2 regions of the Streptomyces sp. NPDC017225 genome follow, and region 2 is predicted to be linked to the other one. Evidence: riboswitches for the same ligand, from Rfam matches in the RefSeq annotation. Region 2 holds a riboswitch; the other holds the start of a gene.

Region 1 (8,588 bases), on a different contig from region 2:
CCTGCTCGGCGGGCGCGAAGGGGTGCAGCGCACCGAACTCCGGCCAGGTCACCGGCTCCATCTCGGTGGTGGCGTTGAGCTTCATGGTGCAGGAGCCCAGCGGGATCATGCCGCGGTCCAGCGCGTAGTCGCGGTCGGCGAGGCGGCGCAGGTAGCGCAGCATCGCGGTCTCGGAGCGGTGCTGGTGGAAGACCGGGTGGGTCAGGAAGTCGTCGCTGCGCAGCAGCGCCTCGGGGAGCGTCTCCCCGGTCGCCGCGTCCAGCGCCTCGATGTCGCCCTCGACGCCGAAGGCGTTCCACACGCCGCCGACCTGGGCGCGCGTGGTGGTCTCGTCGCAGGCGAACGACACGTGGTCGGCGTCGACGAGGCGCAGGTTGATGCCGTTCTCGCGGGCGGCGTGGACGATCGCGCCGGCCCGGCCGGGCACCCGCGCGGTGACCGTGTCGAAGTAGGCACCGTGGACGACATCGACGCCACCGGCCGCGAGGCCCGCGGCGGTGATCGAGGCGTACCGGTGGGTGCGGCGCGCGATGGCCCGCAGCCCCTCGGGGCCGTGGTACACGGCGTACATTCCGGCCATCACGGCGAGCAGCACCTGCGCGGTGCAGATGTTACTGGTGGCCTTCTCACGGCGGATGTGCTGCTCGCGGGTCTGCAGGGCGAGGCGGTAGGCCCTGTTGCCGTCGGCGTCCACGGAGACGCCGACCAGGCGGCCGGGCAGGCTGCGCGCGAACTTCTCGTGCACGGCCATGTAGCCGGCGTGCGGCCCGCCGAAGCCCATCGGCACACCGAAGCGCTGCGTCGTGCCGATGGCGATGTCCGCGCCCAGCTCGCCGGGCGAGGTGAGCAGCGTGAGGGCGAGCAGGTCGGCGGCGACGGTGACGAGGGCGCCGAGCTCGTGCGCCCGGTCGATCACCGGCCTGATGTCGCGCACGGCACCGGAGGCGCCCGGGTACTGGATCAGGACGCCGTTGATCTCGCGCTCCGCGACCTCGGCGGGGATGCCCTCGCTGAGGTCGGCGACGACGATCTCGACGCCGGTCGGCTCGGCGCGGGTCTGTATCACGGCGATGGTCTGCGGCAGGGCGTCCGCGTCGACCAGGAACAGGCCCTTCTTGTTCTTGCCCATGCGCCGGGAGAGCGCCATCGCCTCGGCGGCGGCGGTGCTCTCGTCGAGCAGCGAGGCACCGGAGGTGGGCAGGCCGGTGAGCTCGGCGACCATCGTCTGGAAGTTCAGCAGGGCCTCGAGACGGCCCTGGGAGATCTCCGGCTGGTAGGGCGTGTACGCCGTGTACCAGGACGGGTTCTCCATGACGTTGCGCAGGATGACCGGCGGGGTGAAGGTGCCGTAGTAGCCGAGACCGATCATGGAGTCGAGGACCTGGTTGCGGTCGGCCAGTGAGCGCAGCTCGGCCAGCACCTCGGCCTCTGAGCGCGCGCCGGGCAGGTCCAGCGCGTCGGCGTTCTTGATCACATCCGGCACCGCGGCGGCCGTCAGCTCGTCGAGCGAACCGTAACCGACCTGCGCGAGCATCTTGGCCCGGGCCTCGTGGTCGGGGCCGATGTGGCGCTGCTCGAACGGCATTGCCTGTTCGAGTTCGGAGAGCGGGGTGCGGTGGGCGGTCATTGCGGAGGCCTCCTGGTCTGACGACCTTCGAGGGGCACCACGGCGCGGGTACCCCGACGGCCTCCCCCTCTGTCATCTCAACCTGAGAGCTTCACCGGGCGAGCCCGAGGGCTTTCCCGGCTTTCACCGTCGGTGAGGGCGGGCCTTTGACACCCGCCCTGCTTTCCAGAGTGACCTCGTCCGTGCGGTACGTGAGCCTGAGAGATTCCGGGGAGGATTTGCTCCTTCGGCGCCTCCGGTGGTGTCCGGAGGACTCTCCCGCGCGGGGTCAGCAGCCGTTTGCCAGCGTACCAGCGAGGTCGCCGCGCAGATTTCGAGTGGCCGACCCGCCACATGTGCTCTTTTGTAGTACTTACGGATGATTCGGCGGCTGGTGTGCGAGCCCAGTGCGACCCAATGGAGGGCCCCGTGCGTACCGACATCGACCCGCGCAATCTGATCGGCCGCAAGGCGCTCGACCGCGACGGCACCCGGATCGGCACTGTCGACGAGGTCTATCTCGACGACGCCACCGGCGTCCCCGAGTGGGCCGCCATACGCACCGGCCTGTTCAGCAGGGACGCCTTCGTACCCCTGGAACCGAGCGAGCTGGTCGACGGCACCCTGCGCGTGCCCTTCGACCGGGCCCTGATCAAGGAGGCTCCCGACTTCGGCGTCGGACGCCACCTCTCGCCGGAACAGGAGCTCCAGCTCTACCACCACTACGGCCTCGACGTGGCCGCTCCTCCCCCGCTGCCCGACCACGACTTCGGCAAGCTGGCGGGCCAGGGCCAGGACGAGAGCTGACCGTCCCGGCCTGCCGGCGGGTCACAGCGCGAACACGGGTTCCAGCCGTCCTCCACGCCGCCGTCACCGGCACTCACCGCCACTGACCGGAAGCCAACAGGGGCCGTCCCCTCACGCCCTGGCCGGGGGATGGCGGGCGGGCCCCGCCGGTCCGGTCTCCGCGTCGGGGCCCGGGCCGGTGCCCGCAGCGCGGTCCGAGCCGTCGTCCGCGCCCGCCGGCCCGGCGCCCCCGGGTCTTCGCGGCACGGGCCGCACCAGCGGCAGCGGATCCGCCGGTGTCAGTTCCGGGTCGTCCACCAGGAAGGTGCGTACCCGCCCGGACTCCGAGTACGGCGTCTCGAACCGCACCGTGACCCGCCCCAGCCCACTGCCCTGCACCCACCCGTGCCCGTACTCCGCGTGCCGCACGTCGTGCCCCGACGGCCACCGGCGCTCGGTGGGAGCCGGCCGGTGCTCCTCGACGGGCTCCGTCTCAAGCTCCTCGGCCGGCTCGTCGGCCCGGTCCCCCGCCGCCTGCGCGAACAGGTCCTCCTGTGTGTAGTCGGCGAGCCCGCTGACGCCGACCCCGAGCAGCCGCACGCCACCCGTGGTGTCCACCGAGTCCAGCAGCCTGGCCGCGGCCTCCCGCACCACCCCCGGGTCGTCCGTGGGCCCACGCAGGGTCTCGGAGCGCGTCAGCGTGGAGAAGTCGTACCTGCGCACCTTGAGCACGATGGTGCGCCCGGACAGCCCGGACCCGCGCAGCCGCCTCACACACCGGTCGGCCAGCCGCCCGACTTCGACACCGACCCGCAGACGGTCGTGGATGTCCACGTCGTAGGTGTCCTCGACGGACACCGACTTGGTCTCCCGCTCGGCCACCACGGGCCGCTCGTCACGGGCCAGGGCCATGGCGTACAGGGCGTGTCCGTGCGCCTTGCCCAGCAACCGCACGAGCTCGTCCTCCCCCGCCTCGGCCATCTCGCCGACCGTGGTGATCCCGGCGCGGCGCAGATGGTCACCCGTCGCCGGTCCCACACCGGGCAGCGTCCGCACGGTCATCGGCTCCAGCATGGCCCGCTCCGTCCCCGGCGGGATCAGGACCAGCCCGTCAGGTTTGGCCTCCTCCGAGGCGATCTTGGCGAGCATCTTGGAGGCGGCCAGCCCCACGGACCCGGTGAGGCCGGTGACCGTGCGTATGTCCGTGCGCAGCCTCGCCCCCGCCAGCCGGGCCGAATCCGCGTCCCAGGCCGTCCCGCCGGCCTCCAGGTCCACGAACGCCTCGTCCAGGCTCAGCGGCTCCACCAGGGGCGACAGCCCCCGCAGCAGCCGCATCACCTGCTCGCTGATCGACCGGTAGAGCTCGAAGCGGGGGACGAGGTACGCCGCGTTGGGCGCGAGCCGCCGGGCCTGGCCCATGGGCATCGCCGAGTGCACACCGAAGACCCTCGCCTCGTACGAGCAGGTGGCGACCACCCCGCGCGGTCCCAGCCCGCCCACGACGACGGCCTTGCCGCGCAGACTCGGCTTGGACGCCTGCTCCACCGAGGCGAAGAAGGCATCCATGTCGAGATGCAGGATCGTGGGCGTGGTTCTCACACGTCCGATGCTGCCCTACGCCACTGACAATGCCCGCCCGACCGGCCACATCGCCCGCCGCACACCCGCGGCGGTGTCAGACGGCCCGGTTGCGCCGCCTCGCCAGTTCGTCCGCGGGATTGTGGCCGACCAGGGTCTCCCCCGTGTCGATCCGCTCCCCGTGCAGCTGGGACAGCGCGCCCTCGACGTCCCGCCACACCACGCCGACGGCGATGCCGAAGACGCCCTGACCGCCCTGGAGCAAGGCGTGCACCTCGTCGGGCGAGGTGCACTCGTAGACCGTGGCGCCGTCGCTCATCAGCGTCATCCGCTCCAGGTCACGAAAGCCGCGCTCCCTGAGATGCTGGACGGCGGAACGGATGTTCTGCAGTGACACCCCGGTGTCGAGGAAGCGCTTGACGATCTTCAGCACGACCACGTCGCGGAAGCTGTACAGGCGCTGCGTCCCGGATCCGTGCGCGGGCCGCACGGAGGGCTCGACGAGGCCCGTGCGGGCCCAGTAGTCGAGCTGCCGGTAGGTGATACCGGCGGCCGCGCAGGCCGTCGGCCCGCGGTAGCCGATCTGCTCGGACGCCATGGACGTCGCCCCTCCGCTGCTCGGCACGGCAGCCGGTCGCTGCGGAGCGGGATCGACCGCGCCACCGTGTTGGGGATACCCCCCGCCCGCGCGGAGCCGAGAGTTCGGGGGAGGGTACGGACCGCTTGCCCCAAGGCTGTGCCCGGGGCCACCCCCAGCCGTACCGTCGCCGCTGATTCTCACGCCGACCTCCGTCCTTGACCTGCCTCCTCGACGGTAGGCAGTCACCAAGGGTGCGTCAACGATCGCCACACTCGGCACGCCGAGTGATAATCACCCTACGAGTGGTTTCCCGTGCCCAACCGCGGGGAAAGGCTAGCCGAATGTGCCCGAAATGGGGCCGTAAGCCGCCCTGGACCGCCGCGGCCCGCGCGTGTCACTGGTTGCTGCTCCCGAAGTCCTCGGGCGAGATCTGGTCGAGGAACTCGCGGAACTTCTCGACCTCGTCCTCCTGCTCGTCCGGGATGGCGATACCGGCGTCGTCGAGCACGGTGTCGCTGCCGTAGATAGGTGTTCCGGTGCGCAGGGCCAGCGCTATGGCGTCGGACGGCCTGGCGCTCACCTCGACACCGCTCGCGAAGACCAGCTCGGCGTAGAAGACCCCGTCACGCAGGTCGGTGATGCGTACCTCGGTGAGCTCCTGGCCGACGGCTTCCAGCACGTCCTTGAACAGATCGTGGGTCAGCGGACGTGCGGGGGCCATGCCCTGCTGGGCGAAGGCGATCGCCGTCGCCTCCCCAGGCCCGATCCAGATGGGGAGGAAGCGGTCGCCTCCCACCTCGCGCAGCAGCACGATCGGCTGGTTGGAGGGCATCTCGACCCGGACACCTACGACATCGAGCTCGTTCACACAGCAACCCTAGGCCGTGCCCGGGACGTTTGGGTAGTCGGACCGGGATCGGGTGGGCGATCCGGGTCCCTCGAGCGGGCCGCTCAGGGCAGCCGCACACCGAGGGCGGTCTGCACCAGTGCCGCGTGCAGCTTCACCGCCAGCCCCGCCAGCTCCTTGGTGCGGGCTTCCGCGTGGGCCCTGGTCTGGGGGTTGCGGTGACGCTTCAGCGGCGCCACCACCTGGTCCACGAGCCCGGCCTCCCGGTCGGCTGCGGCCTTCATCACCCGCAGGTGCCGCGGCTCGATCCCGAACTTCCCCAGCTGGACCACCAGTGAAGCCACGGTGACCACCTCGGCGTCGTACGCCCCGTCGGGGAGCGGAGCGAGGAGCCCGTACGACTCCCACTCCTTCAGCTCCTGGTCGTCGATTCCGGCCGCGGTGAGCAGCTCGTCCCGCCCGATCCGGGCCACCACGGGCCCTTCGGCGGGCTCCGGCACGGGCTCACCGTCCCGCTGCCGGGCCAGTGCCGGCAGCGGGACGGCCTCGCCACGCTCCATGGCGTCCAGGTGCTCGCGGATCACCTTCAGCGGCAGATAGTGGTCCCGCTGCATGCGCAGCACCTGGCCGAGGCGCTCGACGTCGTGGGCGCTGAACTTGCGGTACCCGGCGGGGGTCCGCCGCGGCTCCACGAGGCCCTCCGACTCCAGGAAACGGATCTTGGAGATGGTGATGTCGGGGAACTCGTCACGCAGCGCGTTCAGCACCGTGCCGATGCTCATCAGCCCACTGTCCGTGACGGCGGTGCCGTGCCCGGCACCGCCGCTCGGTGTTTGAAGCATGGACCTTCCCTGGAGGTTCCCCGGGCGGATGCCCGGGGGCGGGTCAGTAACCCCGCTGGCTCGCGTAGAAGACCAGCCGGTACTTGCCGATCTGCACCTCGTCACCGTTCGACAGGGCGACCTGGTCGATGCGCTCGCGGTTGACGTACGTGCCGTTCAGGCTGCCGACGTCGGCCACCGTGAACGAGCCGTCCGGGCTGCGGCGGAACTCCACGTGCCGGCGCGAGACCGTCACGTCGTCCAGGAAGATGTCGCTCTGCGGATGACGTCCGGCGGTGGTCAGCTCGCCGTCCAGCAGGAAGCGGCTGCCCGAGTTCGGACCGCGGCGCACCACGAGGAGCGCGGAACCCAGCGGCAACGCGTCGACGGCCGCCTGTGCCTCGGGAGAGAGCGCCGGAATCGCCGTCTGGCCGGTCACCTCGGCGTCGTACGCCTCCAGGCCGGAGATGGAGATCGTGGAGGTCGTCTCGGACGCACGCTCCGGAACCGCCCCGGCACGCAGCGGCGCGCCGCAGTTGGAACAGAAACGGCTGTTCTCCGCGTTGCGGTTACCGCACCTCGTGCACACCAGCGCCGACATGGACGGATCCTCCTGCCGCGGCTGCCCCGCCGGGGCGTTCGACGCGTACGGACCGGGGGCAAACCCTCCACCCGTACCTGAGGTTGACGGTTGCCCGAAACCTATGCCGCTGGACTGCGCGGGGTCAACAGACGGCGCGCCCTGCCCACCCGAAGTGTCACCACCCGGACCAGCCACCTGGTCCCGGAACATCGGACGCCGACCTTCCGCGTCGGGCTGTGCGCGATGGCGAGCGGTCGCGTTGTCGCTGCCCTCTCGCGCGCTCTTGCCGAACAACTTCGCAAACAACTTCACGGGCGATTCCCCTTGACCGAAACAGACCCGCCCGTGGGGCAGGACGAACCCTGACTGAACGTACTGGCCGACCCGGACACCTTCACAACGTCCGTCTCCACCAGACAGTTTCCACCACGCACCACCCAATCGGTGCGCCGACCCCCCGCAACCTCATGCCCTCGCCGGACGCCGCCCATGCACCCCCGGTTCACTGGGGCGACGACCGAGCGTAGTCAGGCCGCTTCGCCGCTCGCAAGGCGTCCACGACGATCTTGCCCGACCGCTCAACAGTAACGGTGGCCTGTTCCTTCTCCAGAGTCTGCACGACGCCTCCAGGAATGTTGAGAGCCGGTTCCAGGTCCTGCGGCTTGCCGATGACCTGGAAACGATAGGGCGCGTTGATCTTGTTCCCGTCGACGCTCACGGTCTTGTCGGAGTCCGTGAGGTACGTGCCGGCGACGACCCGTACACCGTTCACCTGGATCGCCTCCGCACCCGCCGCGCGCAGCTCCTGGATCGCGTCGAGCAGCATGTCCGCCTCGACCGCTCCCTTCGTGTCCTCGATCGTCACCGTGATGCCGGGCCCCTGCGCGGCCACGGTGCCCGCGAGAATGCCGAGTTGCCGCTCCTTCTCGAGCGTCTGCCTACGGGCCTCCTCTGCCTGGTCGGAGCTGTTCTCCAGCTCGTCGCGCTGCTTCTCGAGGCCCTGCTTCTCGTCTTCAAGACGCTGAGTACGGTCGTCCAGTTCATCGAGGATGCGGACCAGATCCTCCTGCCGGGCTCCGCGCAGCGCGCTGTCACTCTCGCTGTTCGACGCCACCTGCACCGCCAGGCCGAAACCGAGGCCGAACAGGAGCAGGGCGACGATGAGTTGGGCCCGGGTCAGACGCGGCGGCCACAAACCCTTGACGAGCCGCTGCCTGCCGGTCAGCCCGGACCGCGGCTCGGGCCCCCGCTCCGAGAGCTTTCCGTCCGGGGCGTCGGCGCCCGGGGTCCCCGCCGACGGCGGCACCTCGTCCGGCAGCTCCTTGCGCAGCCTGTTCCCGCTCTGCTCGTCCTGGTCGCTCATCCGCCTCACGCCCGGAAGACGTGGCGACGGATCGCCGCGGCGTTGGAGAAGATACGGATGCCGAGGACGACCACCACACCGGTGGACAGCTGGGCCCCGACGCCCAACTTGTCACCCAGGAACACGATCAGCGCGGCCACGACCACGTTCGACAGGAAGGACACCACGAAGACCTTGTCGTCGAAGATGCCGTCGAGCATGGCCCGCAGACCGCCGAACACGGCGTCGAGCGCTGCCACGACGGCGATCGGCAGGTAAGGCTCGACGGCGGCCGGCACCTCGGGCCGGACCAGCAGGCCGGCCACGACTCCCACGACGAGGCCCAGTACGGCGATCACGATGTGCCCTTCTCGGTTATCGGCTGTGCTGTACGTACGATCACACTCGTGGCGGCCGGCAACCTGAGATCGTCCGCCGCGGATAT
Region 2 (8,588 bases):
GGGCGCCGTGGACGATGCGGGCGAAGACGTCGCGGCCGTTGACCGGTTCGACGCCCAGCCAGTGCTCGCCGCTGATCCCGCCCAGGGACCCCACGGGGGTGCCGAACAGCGGGTCGATCTTGTCCTCGTTGAAGGCGTTGGGATCCTGCCCGTAGAGGGACGTGATCATGGGCGCGAACACCGCGATCACGATGAGGACGAGCACCACGATTCCGCCCGTCAGGGCAAGCTTGTCCCGTTTCAGGCGCTCCCAGGCGATCCGGCCCAGGGAACGCCCCTGTACCGCCTTGGCGTCGGCGCCGGCAACCGCCGCTTCCTCGGCAGCACTTGGGGCCGCTTCCGCGGTCGGCTCGTGCAATGGTGCCGTCATCTGGCAGGGACCCCTCTCAACCGGCGGTAGCCGGCCCGCACTTGCCGCTGTAGCGGCGTGATCAGTCCGTCGTACACAGGAGCGAGCAACCACCCCTCGTTTCGGGAGTCTTCAACGCTTTGGCGATCTGTAGCCAGACTTGAAGGGGAATGGATGCGTAACCGTGATGCTGTTTGAGGTGTTCCGTTATCCGGACACTGGGTAACGGGGGCCGGACGTGGACGAGTTGGGACATCGAGGACGGATCGGGATCTTGCACCGTTGTCTACGCGCGAAGATGTCCCCCGGGCTGTCCCCCGACACCGACGGGACGAGTCCGCGACGGGTCAGTACCGTCCCTGGGCCGGAGGGTATCCGTATCCGCCCGCCGGTGCCTGGGCGGGGGCGGCCGCGTGGGCCTCACGGTCGTAGAAGGGGCGGGCGTGGGCCCGCAGCCACATGGCGACCGGGTCATGGGTGTCGGTCATCGCCACCGTCGACACCGGCAGCCCGTCCGGCACCGCGCCGACGGACTGCTGCATCATCCCGCGCACCGCGTCGACGGCGGGCGGCGACGTGTCGTACACGTCGAGACCGATGGCCAGATACGGCGCTCCCAGCGCCGGCTGCACCCAGGCGCGGCGCAGCGCGCGGACCGCCGCGGTGCGGTGGGCGTTCTGCGCGAGCAGGGCGTAGAACTGGGGGATCTCGATGGCCGGTTCGGACAGGCGCAGCGGGCCCGCCGGCTGGCGGTCCAGGCCGGAGGCGATGCGGCGCAGGTCCAGCCAGGGGATGCCGACACCGCCGCCGGGGGCGTGCGGGTTGAGCCACAGGCCGAAGTGGTCCGGATAGAGGGCGCGGGCGACCTCCAGGCCGTCGACCACCTCGTACGACCGGTTCCAGCCACTGGCGGACAGCTCCTGGGCGGAGGTGACGCAGGGCGCGTAGCCGTAGCCGTCGACCTCCATGTTCCCGTACTGGGCGTCCGGGGAGCCGGCCTGGCCGTGCCAGAGCAGCATCCAGACCTGGCCGGAAGTGGGGGTGGCGAGCGCGCGCAGCAGGGCCTCGTAGGCGTCGTAGCGCCCGGGCGTCACCTGGCGCAGCATGTGCTCGACCTGTCCGGTCGTGGTGCCGCTGGCGCTCACGCGTATCGCCCCTTCGAGAAGTTCCCCGGTTGTGAAACCAGCTTAAGGCTCCGCGGACCGGGGGCGCCTACGAGCTCGGGGGGTGCGGTTGTCTTGCGTCTGCGGCGCCGCTGTGGCTTGTCGCGCCCACGCGGCGGAGCCGCACGCCGATACAGCCCCGCGCCCCTGGCCGGCGCCCACGAGTTCCCTCGACCGCCTACAAGTCCTGGTCGTAGAACGGGCGGACGTTGGCCCGCATCCAGTCGCAGACCGGGTCCTGGGCCGCCTCCAGGAGGACGAGGTTGACCTGCGTCTTCAGGGGTGCCTTGGCCAGGGCCCGGCCGAGGGCGTCCAGAGGGAGGGCGCGGGCGTCGCCCTCCCAGTGGGCGAGTTCGACGCCGACGAACATGACGGGGTCGGCGGTCTCGATGGTGGCGAGGCAGCGGCGAGCGGTGCGCACGACGCCGACGGCGGCGAACTCGGCGGAGGCCGCGGCCAGGAACTCCACCGGGTCGTCCTGCCAGTCCGGCTCGAAGAGGCGGACCCTGCCACCTGACGCGGGCCCGTCCAGCGGGGTGCGGCCGGCCCGGCTCAGCTCGGCCACGGCCTGCGGCGGCAGCGGGACGCCCACCACACCCTCCGGGTTCACGGCGATGCCGATCTGCGGGGGAAGGCCGCGGGCGAACTCCGCGGCGGGGGCGACGGTGTACGCCATCTGCGCGCCGGCGACCTGGCGGAACTGCTCCTCGGAGCTGAACACCGGTACGTAGGCCTGGCCGTCGACCTCCAGGGAGGGCAGGTCGAGGGGGCCGCTGTGCGGGCCGCCGCCGTTCGGCAGGGGGATCCACACGAAGCTGCGGCCGAGCACCTCCACGATCCGGCCGCCGGCGCCCGGCACGCCGAGGGAGGCGGACAGCACCTCCTCCAGCTCGTTGCCGGGCCACCCGCCGTGCGGGTGGGGGTGCGCCTGTGCCGGGAAGTCCATCTGCCTACCTACCGCCTGCCTGGTACCGCTGCTGTGGCTGAAAAGGCTAACCCGTCCGGCCCGGCTGCCCCAGGGCCCGTCCCGGACGTCGAAGCGCGGACCGGTGCTCGGTGCTCGGTGCTCGGGCTGAACCCTTGGGACCCGTCCTTGGGAGGGCCCCTGGGGCGGGCCCCCGGGAACGGCCCCTTGGGCGCGTCACCCCGTGAAGGCGATCCGGTGGAGCGTGTCCGCCGCCGCCCGGTCCAGGAGCACCGCCGAGGCGCAGCCGGCGGGCAGGGTGCCCTCGGCCACCGCCCGCAGCAGGCGGGTGTTGGCCGAGCGGTGGCGCAGGAACGCGTACCGCGACACGCCCCGGCCGCGCTCGCGCTGGCCGGCCAGGGCGTCGTCGGCGTCCACGTCGAGCAGCAGCAGGTGCAGGGTGCCGTCGCGGCGGCGGGCCTCGCGGGCCAGCCAGCCGCGCACCCAGGCCTGGGTGCCGCAGTCGTGCACGACGACGCCCTCGCCGGAGCGCAGCGCGCGGCGCAGGCCGGCGTAGTGGGCGAGGCGGACGAGGGGGCGGTAGAGCCCGTACGGCAGTAAGCGCGGCATGCGCTGGTCCCAGCGGTCCCGGGTGTCCTGGGAGTCGATGCGCGCCCCGCGCACGGTGCGCTTCATCAGTGTGGACTTGCCGCTGCCGGGCAGGCCGGTGATCACCACCAGGTCCCGGGGTCCGAAGAGCAGGGCGTGCGGGCTGCGGCCCTTCCGGTCCCGCAGGTCGCGGACGACGGGTGCGGGCAGTTCGGCGCACGCCTCCGGTGCCGGGGCGACGGGCTGCTTGGGCAGCGCGAGACCCGAGGTCGTGGCGTACGCCGTGGTCCTGTTCACCGTGGTCGTCCTCCCCTGGGGCGGTTCACGAGTCACCATCCCCGTCGAGTGTAAAGAGAAGGTAATGCGCAGGTCTCGCGTTTTCGTGCGCTTACTGCCACAAGCCGGTTACAGATAGCTGTCTGCCCACGAACGGGCGGGGCGTGCAATGATGGCGGCGCCAACTGCATACCGGCCGTTTGAATCCGCGCGGGAGAGTCCCCGGCCGTCGCCGGGGCGCCGAAGGAGCAAGTCCCTCCCTTGAATCTCTCAGGCCCCGTTACCGCGCGGGCGAGGCACATCTGAAAAGCGGGCCGCCGCTCGACGGCTGCCCCACCCAAGGTGCAAGTCCTGACCGCCGTGCTCCGGTGGTCGTGGCGAACCTCTCAGGTTCCGATGACAGATGGGGAGGATCGACCTCGCCACGTCCTGTCCTGGGAGACGAACGACCGATGAGCAGTACCGAACCCCGCCGTACCGCGCTCGATGCCACCCATCGCGCGCTGGGCGCGACGATGACCGACTTCGCGGGCTGGGACATGCCCCTGCGCTACGGCTCCGAGCGGGACGAGCACCTCGCCGTGCGCTCCCGGGCCGGTCTCTTCGACCTCTCGCACATGGGCGAGATCACCGTCACCGGTCCGCAGGCGACCGAACTGCTGAACTTCGCGCTGGTCGGCAACATCGGCACCGTGAAGCCGGGCCGCGCCCGCTACACCATGATCTGCCGCGAGGACGGCGGCATCCTGGACGACCTGATCGTCTACCGCCTGGACGAGACCGGCGCCGGCACTCCCCACTACATGGTGGTCGCCAACGCCTCCAACGCCCAGGTGGTCCTGGACGCGCTGACCGAGCGGGCCGCCGGCTTCGACGCCGAGGTCCGCGACGACCGCGACGCGTACGCGCTGCTCGCCGTGCAGGGCCCCGCGTCCCCGGCGATCCTCGCGTCGCTGACCGACGCCGGCCTGGACGGCCTGAAGTACTACGCCGGCCTGCCCGGCACGGTCGCCGGTGTCCCGGCGCTCATCGCGCGCACCGGCTACACCGGCGAGGACGGCTTCGAGCTGTTCGTGAAGCCGGAGCACGCCGTGGAGCTGTGGCAGGCGCTGACCGTGGCGGGCGAGGGCGCCGGGCTGGTCCCCTGCGGTCTGTCCTGCCGGGACACGCTCCGCCTGGAGGCGGGCATGCCGCTGTACGGGCACGAGCTGTCGACCGCGCTGACGCCCTTCGACGCCGGCTTCGGCCGGGTGGTGAAGTTCGAGAAGGAGGGCGACTTCGTCGGGCGCGCCGCGCTGGCCGAGGCCGCCGAGCGCGCCGCCGCCACGCCTCCCCGTGTCCTGGTCGGCCTGGTCGCCGAGGGCCGCCGGGTGCCGCGCGCCGGGTACCAGGTCGTCGCGGGCGGCGAGGTCGTCGGCGAGGTCACCTCCGGCGCGCCGTCCCCGACGCTGGGCAAGCCGATCGCCATGGCGTACGTCGACCCCGCGCACGCCGCGCCGGGTACCGCGGGTGTCGGCGTGGACATCCGGGGCAGCCACGAGCCGTACGAGGTCGTGGCGCTGCCGTTCTACAAGCGGCAGAAGTAGACAGTAGAGGGACACCGGTCGCGGCCGTCCCTGGCCGCGCGCATGTTTCCGCTGCTCACCCGTGGTGTCAGCGGTCCCCCGTTCATCAGCACTTTCCCGCGTACAGGAGAATTCAGGCCATGAGCAACCCCCAGCAGCTGCGCTACAGCAAGGAGCACGAGTGGCTGTCGGGCGCCGAGGACGGCGCCTCGACGGTCGGCATCACGGAGCACGCGGCCAACGCGCTCGGTGACGTGGTCTTCGTCCAGCTCCCCGATGTCGGTGACAGCGTGACCGCGGGCGAGACCTGCGGCGAACTGGAGTCGACCAAGTCGGTCTCCGACCTGTACTCCCCCGTCTCCGGCGAGATCAGCGAGATCAACGAGGACGTCGTCAACGACCCGTCGCTGGTGAACTCCGCGCCCTTCGAGGGCGGCTGGCTGTTCAAGGTGCGGATCACGGACGAGCCGGCCGACCTGCTCTCCGCCGACGAGTACACCGCCTTCACCGCCGGCTGAGGAGTCACGACCGCATGTCGCTTCTGAACACACCCCTGCACGAGCTCGACCCCGACGTCGCCGCCGCCGTCGACGCCGAGCTGGACCGCCAGCAGTCCACCCTGGAAATGATCGCCTCCGAGAACTTCGCGCCCGTCGCGGTCATGGAGGCCCAGGGCTCGGTCCTCACCAACAAGTACGCCGAGGGCTACCCCGGCCGCCGCTACTACGGTGGCTGCGAGCACGTCGACGTGGTCGAGCAGATCGCCATCGACCGGGTGAAGGCGCTCTTCGGCGCCGAGCACGCCAACGTGCAGCCGCACTCGGGCGCCCAGGCCAACGCGGCCGCGATGTTCGCGCTGCTCAAGCCCGGCGACACCATCATGGGCCTGAACCTCGCCCACGGCGGGCACCTCACCCACGGCATGAAGATCAACTTCTCCGGCAAGCTCTACAACGTCGTGCCGTACCACGTCGGTGACGACGGCCAGGTCGACATGGCCGAGGTGGAGCGCCTGGCCAAGGAGACCAAGCCGAAGCTGATCGTGGCCGGCTGGTCGGCGTACCCGAGGCAGCTGGACTTCGCCGCGTTCCGCGAGGTCGCGGACGAGGTCGGCGCGTACCTGATGGTCGACATGGCGCACTTCGCCGGTCTGGTCGCGGCGGGCCTGCACCCGAACCCGGTCCCGCACGCGCACGTGGTGACCACCACCACGCACAAGACGCTGGGCGGCCCGCGCGGTGGTGTGATCCTCTCCACGGCCGAGCTGGCCAAGAAGATCAACTCCGCCGTCTTCCCCGGTCAGCAGGGTGGCCCGCTGGAGCACGTGGTGGCCGCCAAGGCCGTCGCCTTCAAGGTCGCCGCGAGCGAGGACTTCAAGGAGCGCCAGGGCCGTACGCTGGAGGGTGCCCGCATCCTGGCCGAGCGCCTGGTGCGGGACGACGCGAAGGCGGCGGGCGTCTCCGTCCTGACCGGCGGCACGGACGTCCACCTGGTCCTGGTCGACCTGCGCGACTCCGAGCTGGACGGTCAGCAGGCCGAGGACCGTCTCCACGAGGTCGGCATCACGGTCAACCGCAACGCCGTCCCGAACGACCCGCGTCCGCCGATGGTGACCTCCGGTCTGCGCATCGGTACGCCGGCCCTGGCGACCCGAGGCTTCACGGCCGAGGACTTCGCCGAGGTCGCGGACGTGATCGCCGAGGCGCTGAAGCCGTCCTACGACGCCGAGGCCCTCAAGGCCCGGGTGAAGACCCTGGCCGGCAAGCACCCGCTGTACCCGGGTCTGAACAAGTAGACCCCGTGTGTCCGGGGCGCCGTGCCCGCCACAAGCGAGCCCGGCGCCCCACCCGAAGCACCGCCTCCGCACCACCCCCGTTCTGAGGAGTCCCCGTGGCCATCTCGGTCTTCGACCTGTTCTCGATCGGCATCGGCCCGTCGAGCTCCCACACGGTCGGCCCGATGCGCGCGGCCCGTATCTTCGCCCGCCGGCTGCGGGGCGAGGAGCTGCTGGGCACCGTCGCCGGCGTCCGCGCCGAGCTGTACGGCTCGCTCGGCGCCACCGGCCACGGCCACGGCACTCCCAAGGCGGTGCTGCTGGGCCTGGAGGGCGACACACCGCGCACCGTGGACGTGGAGACGGCCGACGAACGCGTCGAGACGATCAGGTCCTCGGGCCGCCTCCGCCTCCTCGGCGAGCGCGAGATCGCCTTCGCCTACGACGACGACATGGTCCTGCACCGCCGCAAGGCCCTCCCCTACCACGCCAACGGCATGACGCTGTGGGCGTACGACGCGGCCGGCGAGGAAGTCCTCTCGAAGACGTACTACTCGGTCGGCGGCGGCTTCGTCGTCGACGAGGACGCGGTGGGCGCGGACCGCATCGTGCTCGACGACACGGTGCTCAAGTACCCCTTCCGCACCGGCGACGAGCTGCTGCGCCTGGCCCGGGAGACGGGTCTGTCCATCTCCGCCCTGATGCTGGAGAACGAGCGGGCCTGGCGCGACGAGGACGAGATCCGCGAGGGCCTGCTGGAGATCTGGGGCGCGATGCGGGCGTGCGTCGACCGCGGCATGTCCCGCGAGGGCATCCTGCCGGGCGGCCTGAAGGTCCGCCGCCGCGCCGCCAACACCGCGCGCAAGCTGCGCTCGGAGGGCGACCCGCAGGCCCTGTCCATGGAGTGGATCACTCTCTACGCCATGGCCGTGAACGAGGAGAACGCGGCCGGCGGCCGGGTCGTCACCGCCCCGACGAACGGCGCGGCGGGCATCATCCCGGCGGTCCTGCACTACTACATGAACTTCGTGCCCGGCGCCGACGAGGACGGCGTGGTCCGCTTCCTGCTGGCCGCCGGCGCGATCGGCATGCTCTTCAAGGAGAACGCCTCCATCTCCGGCGCCGAGGTGGGCTGCCAGGGCGAGGTCGGCTCCGCCTGCTCCATGGCGGCCGGCGCGCTGGCCGAGGTGCTCGGCGGCACGCCGGAGCAGGTGGAGAACGCCGCCGAGATCGGCATGGAGCACAACCTCGGTCTGACCTGCGACCCGGTCGGCGGCCTCGTCCAGATCCCGTGCATCGAGCGCAACGGCATGGCGGCGGTCAAGGCGGTCACGGCGGCCCGGATGGCGATGCGCGGCGACGGCTCCCACAAGGTGTCCCTCGACAAGGTCATCAAGACCATGAAGGACACCGGCGCGGACATGTCGGTCAAGTACAAGGAGACCGCGCGCGGCGGACTCGCGGTGAACATCATCGAGTGCTGAGGGGCAAGCCCCCACCAGCACGTGAGCGGCGGTGTGCGGGTTTCGCGCCGTCAGGGCCCTTCGAGGGCGTTCGTCACGAGTTCGCGCGCGTACGCGGCGTCCAGCCGGCCGGGGCGGAAGAGGATGCGGTACATCATCGGCGCCACCACCCGGTCGATCACCCGTTCCGTCTCGGGCACCGCCTCTCCGCGCCGCGTGGCCCGGCTCAGGATGGCGTCGATCTGCTCCGCGGCGTAGGCGGAACACTGGCCGGCATTGGTGCCGTCCGGATCACCGAGGAGCGCGTCCCTGATGTAGGCGCGCCCGGGCGGGGAGGCCATCTCGTCGAGGAACTGCTCCGCCCATGCGTCGAGGTCGGTCCGCAGGCTGCCGAGATCGAGGGGGTCGGTCTCCGGGCGCAGCCGTTCGACCGCGACGTCGGACAGGAGTTCCTGCAGGTCGCCCCAGCGGCGGTAGATCGTGGA

Evidence for each region. A riboswitch is a leader RNA that binds a small molecule or an ion and turns the genes downstream of it on or off. The one in region 2 is predicted to bind glycine.
Region 1: another riboswitch for glycine. It lies ahead of gcvP (aminomethyl-transferring glycine dehydrogenase); the one in region 2 lies ahead of gcvT (glycine cleavage system aminomethyltransferase GcvT).

What each region holds. Positions count from the first base shown of each region.
Region 1 is NZ_JBIRNE010000013.1:230,822-239,409, forward strand. Features, by position in the region: gene gcvP (aminomethyl-transferring glycine dehydrogenase) at 1-1,627, opposite strand, end outside; glycine riboswitch at 1,803-1,898, opposite strand; gene ACH4NX_RS26855 (PRC-barrel domain-containing protein) at 2,036-2,413, shown strand; gene ACH4NX_RS26860 (DNA polymerase IV) at 2,525-3,991, opposite strand; gene ACH4NX_RS26865 (MerR family transcriptional regulator) at 4,068-4,751, opposite strand; gene ACH4NX_RS26870 (bifunctional nuclease family protein) at 4,945-5,418, opposite strand; gene ACH4NX_RS26875 (MerR family transcriptional regulator) at 5,502-6,239, opposite strand; gene ACH4NX_RS26880 (FHA domain-containing protein) at 6,283-7,242, opposite strand; gene ACH4NX_RS26885 (DUF881 domain-containing protein) at 7,304-8,164, opposite strand; gene ACH4NX_RS26890 (small basic family protein) at 8,170-8,502, opposite strand; gene ACH4NX_RS26895 (DUF881 domain-containing protein) at 8,499-8,588, opposite strand, start outside.
Region 2 is NZ_JBIRNE010000022.1:60,773-69,360, forward strand. Features, by position in the region: gene ACH4NX_RS32920 (ABC transporter permease) at 1-370, opposite strand, end outside; gene ACH4NX_RS32925 (enhanced serine sensitivity protein SseB C-terminal domain-containing protein) at 697-1,494, opposite strand; gene ACH4NX_RS32930 (enhanced serine sensitivity protein SseB) at 1,691-2,458, opposite strand; gene ACH4NX_RS32935 (AAA family ATPase) at 2,654-3,322, opposite strand; glycine riboswitch at 3,503-3,597, shown strand; gene gcvT (glycine cleavage system aminomethyltransferase GcvT) at 3,754-4,887, shown strand; gene gcvH (glycine cleavage system protein GcvH) at 5,007-5,384, shown strand; gene glyA (serine hydroxymethyltransferase) at 5,399-6,661, shown strand; gene ACH4NX_RS32955 (L-serine ammonia-lyase) at 6,757-8,124, shown strand; gene ACH4NX_RS32960 (TetR/AcrR family transcriptional regulator) at 8,175-8,588, opposite strand, start outside.